2 regions of the Bacillus smithii genome follow, and region 1 is predicted to be linked to the other one. Evidence: predicted binding sites of a transcription regulator. Region 1 holds the regulator's gene; the other holds the start of a gene.
What was found. The regulator LexA, encoded in region 1, represses DNA repair genes until DNA is damaged. The targets are predictions, from matches to a motif close to CGAACATATGTTCG.

Region 1 (3,205 bases):
GCTGATATTCTTCCACCATGCTTACGATTTTAAGAACCATCGAATCCGACTCTGAAAGCTGAAGTTCTCCTTTGTCAGATATGCTAAAAACTTTAGCCCCTTCTTTATAAATGCAATGCAAAAGAGCAATTTTGGCATTGCCTCTTCCAATTCTAGTTTCATCTTGAATCAATACTGCGCCAGCTTTTTTGTCTTTTAACATATCTAACATCTCCAGCACGCCGGGACGATCCAAATCATAACCGCTTGCTTGGTCACGAATAACAGCTGCCAGTTCAAATCCAAACTCTGAAGCGAGCCGTCGAAGTTCCTCTTCTTGCCTTTCCAATGATGTTTCCTGAGTTTCTTTTGTCGTGCTCACTCGGCAATAGATAATGGCCTTCGTGTTTCATCACTCCTCTTTATAAGCAACTTGATGTTTTTTATTCACGGCTGTAACCGGAATAATAATTTTATCACCTGGCTTAATGACAGGGCTGGCAAGATGATTCTTCTGTTCCACCCATTTGACAAATTCATTATAATCCATGTTGTGATGGTCCCCATATTTCATGGCGATCGACCATAACGAATCTCCTTCATGCACTACGATTTTCTGATAATTTGGCTCCTTTGTCATTTGACCGATGATAAATAAACCGGACAGAACGGAAACAATCACTAAAATGATGGCGAAACGGTAGTTTTTCCACACCCATTTTATCATAAAAATTACCTCCGAACGAATGTTTGTTCTTTTACGAAAAATTGTAATACGAACATTTGTTTGAGTCAACTCTTTTTTCGAACTTATGTTTGTATTCCAACTCTTGGCATGCTATAATACCTTTAACAGAAAGAGATACGGGGGGGCTGCCTTAAAATGACTAAGTTATCAAAGAGGCAACAAGAAATCCTTGATTTTATTAAGAACGAAGTGAAAACGAAAGGATATCCACCATCTGTGCGTGAAATTGGCGAAGCAGTAGGGCTAGCTTCCAGTTCGACTGTCCATGGCCATTTGGCGCGTCTTGAGAAAAAAGGGTTGATTAGAAGAGACCCTACAAAGCCTAGAGCGATTGAAATACTCGATGCCGAAGATGATATCATTCCGCGCCAAAATGTGATCAATGTACCAATTGTTGGAAAAGTAACAGCCGGGATTCCCATTACGGCCATTGAAAATATTGAAGAATATTTTCCTCTTCCAGAGAGGCTGGCACCCAGCGATGAACAGATATTTATGCTGGAAGTTATGGGTGACAGCATGATTGAAGCTGGAATTCTTGATGGAGACTACGTCATCGTCCGCCAACAGCAATCCGCACTAAATGGGGAAATTGTTGTCGCTATGACAGACGAAAATGAAGCCACTGTCAAAAGATTTTTTAAAGAAAAAGATTACATAAGGCTTCAGCCTGAAAACTCATCAATGGAACCAATCATTTTGCGTGATGTGAAAATTCTTGGAAAAGTGATTGGAATTTACAGAGAAATTCATTAATGGATGTATACCATAAACGGAAAAAGCTTGTCTTACTTTCTTATATATGTACAGTTGCAATACGTTATGACGCATTACGGAAAAAAGCGCTCATCGCCTGAAGATGAACGCTTTTTTCTTTGGTTCTATACTAAATGTTGGGGTTAAGAGACTTTTCAGGCAAAATAAAAGCACTTACGAAGATCTCCCTTTAAAATGATAGTTGGCGACTACATCAAAAAGGAGATTTCGTAAATGCATTCTCATTTTATCACAAAACTGCTTGGGTTAGAAGATGTTGAAATCACTCATGTAGAGGATCAAATCACTCACTTTGAAATCCATATTCAAACGCCTGTAAAAGTTCAAAAATGCCCCTGCTGTCAGAAGGAAACTTCCTCTGTCCATGATGATCGAATTCAAAAGATTCGTGATGTAAAGGTCTTTGAAAAATATTGTTTTCTCATCTTGAGAAAGCGCCGATACAGATGTAAGTCCTGTGGAAAACGGTTCTACGAACCCTATTCTTTTCTAGAGCGTTACCAGCGCCACACGAAACGACTCCTCCAAGCTCTTTTGGTTAAAGTGAGGGAGTATAACTTTAAGCAGGTTGCCAAGGAAACAGGACTTGGGCATTCCACCGTCATTCGGCTCTTTGACAAGTACTATTCCTATGACAATAAGGCCCTCCCGAAAGTTCTGGCCATTGATGAATTGAAAGGGACTTCTGAAACGGGCAAGTACCAATGTATCATTGGCGATCCTGTAAACCGAAGGGTTTACGATATCATTCCTAACAGGAATCTATCCACCCTAAAGGAATACTTCCGTACACTTCCAAGGGAGAAAGTACAGATGGTGGTCATGGATATGTGGGCAGCCCTACAAGACGCTCGCTTTGAAAAGTTTTGATAAACCGATTCTGGTGGTCGATCGATTCCATTATGTTCGGCATAATGTATGGGCATTGGAACGGGTAAGGAAGAGAGTCCAGAAAAACTTTCAAGAGAAGGATCGTAAATCCATGAAGAAGTTGCGTTATCTGCTTCATAAGCCACATGCCCATTTGAATGCAGATGAAATGGAACAGCTGAACTATTTCTTTTCACTGGCCCTTGACTTAAAGAAGGCCTATATCGTAAAAGAGACCTTCCATAAGTGGCTGAAGGAAAGTGACAAAACAAACGCCAAAAGAAACCTTGAGCACCTCTATAAGGTCATAGAGGAATCGGGACTCGAAGAATATCAATACATGAAAAGAACATTCAAAAACTGGGAAAAGGAGATCTTAAATTCCTTTCTCTTCCCTTACACGAATGGATTTATTGAGGGGATCAACAACAAGATAAAAGTCATCAAACGAATGTCATATGGCATTCGGAACTTTAAGAGACTAAGAAATAAAGCTTTATGTTCACTCATCTAGTCAACTACAAAAAAAGGGGCACTTCGATAAGTGTACCCCAACAATTGACATAGAGCCATAGTTTAAAAAGGACAAAATCTAGAGTCCACCCACAGCATGAAAAACCCGGGCCTTTATGGCAGACCCGGGAAATGTTAGTATGAAGCATCCGCAAAAATAGGTTTTCATCTTAAAATACTAACTTCCCCACGCTGGTATGAACCAGATCAGGTCCTGAGGGTTAAGAAACTTCATCGTGTTTCTTTCTCAGCCCAACTCATTGGACACCCCTAGTTTGAATTCCATATTCACTTACAAAAAAGAATATATACGAAACT
Region 2 (3,205 bases), 410 kb from region 1:
CCTTTAGAACGTTTTTAGTCAAGAGCAGATGATGGGAATATTTTTTGCTTTTTTCTATTTCAAATAAAAAAACCTTTCATCCTTTAAAAGGACGAAAGGGAATCTTCCGTGGTACCACCTTTATTTGCAAATGGAATCATTTGCACGCTCGTTTCCGTTAACGCGGGATAAACGGTCAAGTATCTTGACAGCTCATAAGGTAGGTTCAATAGAAAAGAGGATGATGAAGCTTCGCAGCCCAGGAGCTTCACTCTCTTACATCATTTTCTATTTACTGGCCTTATTCATTGCTTTTTGCTCCACACGATTATTACAAAATTATGCAAAAAAAAGACCTCATTGTCAAGGGCTATTTTCGGAAAAAACTGACGATTAGAAGCGCTTTTGAATGAAGAAAACAGCACTTTTGCCACGGTTCCCAGCCAATGATTATGTATGAAAAGTTGTTTCCAACGCCCTTAGACATTCTAAACATTTTGTGTTTTATTGAGCGGAAAAATGGTATGATGATGGGTAGCAATCCTGCCATATTTCCTTATGGAGGTGAAGTATTTTATGAATCCGCGGATTCACGGAAAAAACGTGGTGATAACCGGCGCTTCAAGCGGGATCGGCGAACAGATGGCGATCAAAGCGGCAGAAAGCGGGGCTAATCTTGTGCTGCTTGCTCGTCGGGTAGAAAAGCTGGAGGAACTGAAGTCTTTTCTTGAATCCCGCTATTCCAATAAAGTGTGGATCCATTCTTTGGACGTCTCTGAACGGGAAAATGTTGAAGCGGTTTTTTTGGCTATTTTTGCAGAGGCCGGAAAGATAGATGTTTTAGTCAATAATGCTGGTTTCGGGATTTTTGAAGAAGCCCATCTTGCCAAATGGGGAGACATTGAAAGGATGTTTGCTGTCAATGTGCTCGGATTAATTTCCTGTACCCAAATGGTGATTGAGCATATGCAAAAAAATCGTTCCGGCCATATTGTTAACATCGCCTCTCAGGCCGGGAAAATCGCAACGCCCAAATCGAGCATTTACGCGGCGACAAAACATGCCGTTCTAGGGTTTTCCAACAGTTTGCGAATGGAGCTTTCTACATACGGCGTCTTTGTGACAACGGTTAACCCCGGGCCGATTGCGACCAACTTTTTTGAAATTGCTGATCGTTCCGGCACTTATGTGCAAAATATCCAACGCTTTATGTTGAAGCCGGAAAAAGTGGCCGAAAAAGTGGTGGCTGCCATGCTCACGAATACCCGCGAAATTAATCTTCCAAGATGGATGAACGCCGGAAGCGTTTTTTATACGCTGTTTCCTCGGCTTGTAGAAAAGGTTGGCAAAAACGCATTTTTTAAAAAATAGTTTCTTCAAAGGCTGGCTCTAGAAAGGGCTGCCTTTTTCTTTTTGAAAATATTAGAAGCGGATTGCGGTTGAAAGCCTCTTGAATTAGGGGAGGATCGCTTTTTACTTGGTTATATATTCGTAAACCACATCTTCCGTGATTTCATGCAGTTCTCCTTTCTCGGATTTCTGCCTGATCATCACTTCTTTTGCAAGATCTTTCAGTTCCTTATCGGTCAATTCCGGACTTTTATATTGCTGCAGTTTTTTTTGAATCATAAGGATAATCATCTTTTCCATCTATCTATCACCTGCCTTTATCCCGTATCCGACGGATCAATTCCTTTGATTATTATAAACCGAATTTGGCAATTATTAAGTGGTTTTCCATTGAAAATAAATTGATGCAGAACGTATATTCCCCTAGAATAAAGAATATATTAGAACAAACGTTCGCTAACAAAGGGGTGGCAAAAGCGAATGAATGATTTGGCGCTTCCAAAGGAAAATATTCTTTGTATCGATATTAAAAGCTTCTATGCCAGCTGTGCGGCTGTCATGCACGGCTTGAATCCGCTGGAGTGCTACTTGGCGGTCATTAGCGATAAAGAAAGGAAGGGAAGCCTCGTTCTGGCTGCTTCTCCAAAACTGAAAAAAGAATTTGGCATCCGCACCGGTTCCAGGTTGTTTGAAATTCCGGATGATCCGAGGATTGTGCTGGTTGAGCCGAATATGGAAACGTATTTACGCATTTCAACGGAAATTACGAAAGTCTTTAATCGATACGTTCCGAAAGAATCCATTCAAACGTATAGCGTGGACGAAAGTTTTGTAAAAGTGGATGGAGCTTTTCATTTGTGGGGAGACAGCGAGACGATCGCCAGAAAAATAAAGGATGATCTTGAAAGGGAGTTTCAATTGCCTGCTGCGATTGGAATCGGATCCAATATGCTTTTGTCAAAGCTGGCTTTGGATTTGGAAGCGAAAAAAACGGGAATTGCCAGATGGACATATGAGGATGTTCCCGAAAAATTGTGGCCGGTTTCTCCTTTGAGCAGTATGTGGGGAATCGGAAAACGACTGGAGAAAACGCTCAATCGCATGGGCATCTTTACGGTCGGACAGCTGGCGAACTACCCATTAGATGTACTGAAAGCCAAATTTGGCATCATGGGAGTTCAGCTTTACTACCATGCTTGGGGAATTGATTTGTCCCATATTGGCGCTCTTGTTTCTGAAAATCAGAAAAGTTTCGGAAACAGTCAAATTTTGCTGAAAGATTATACAAGAGAAGAAGACATTCAACACGTATTGTTGGAGATGTGTGAAGAAGTAGCCAGAAGAGCAAGGGAACATAAAAAAGTCGGAAAAACGATCAGTCTTAGCATTGGGTTTAGCCATAAAGAAAACGGAGGAGGCTTTGCCCGTTCCCGGACGAGGGAAGAGCCGACGAATTCCACAATGGAACTGTACGAAACGTGCTTGGCATTATTCCGCGAACATTACAACGGCCAGACCGTAAGGCAAATTTCTGTTTCACTCTCTCATTTGTCCGATGACGGCGAATTACAATTAAGTTTATTTGAACCAAATCGTTGGCGACAAAAACAGCTGGGCTATGTCGTCGACCGCTTGCGTCGGAAATACGGATCCCATATTTTGCTTAGGGCCGTTTCTTATACCAAAGCAGGAACATCAAGAAGGCGCGCTCGATTAATGGGCGGACACAAAATATAGAAAGAAGGGGTTGTCATGATCAAGGACAGAGGAAATATAAAATGGACATCCATGATGCTTCCTGAACATGTGGAAATGCTGCGCCAATGGGTAAAAGAAGATCAAGCGGAACCGCAGAAAGAACTGGATGAGCAGCAGC

Region 2: a site for LexA is predicted at 1,772-1,785, ahead of BSM4216_RS10015 (Y-family DNA polymerase). Genes of this name have one in related genera too.

The regions. Positions count from the first base shown of each region.
Region 1 is NZ_CP012024.1:1,723,764-1,726,968, forward strand. Features, by position in the region: gene BSM4216_RS08115 (YneB family resolvase-like protein) at 1-376, opposite strand, end outside; gene yneA (cell division suppressor protein YneA) at 392-706, opposite strand; gene lexA (transcriptional repressor LexA) at 863-1,483, shown strand; gene BSM4216_RS17240 (ISL3 family transposase) at 1,718-2,374, shown strand; gene BSM4216_RS17245 (transposase) at 2,388-2,888, shown strand; TPP riboswitch at 3,055-3,169, opposite strand.
Region 2 is NZ_CP012024.1:2,130,788-2,133,992, reverse strand. Features, by position in the region: gene proC (pyrroline-5-carboxylate reductase) at 1-22, opposite strand, end outside; T-box leader at 85-297, opposite strand; gene BSM4216_RS10020 (SDR family NAD(P)-dependent oxidoreductase) at 556-1,350, shown strand; gene BSM4216_RS16365 (YqzH family protein) at 1,453-1,629, opposite strand; gene BSM4216_RS10015 (Y-family DNA polymerase) at 1,810-3,066, shown strand; gene BSM4216_RS10010 (YolD-like family protein) at 3,082-3,205, shown strand, end outside.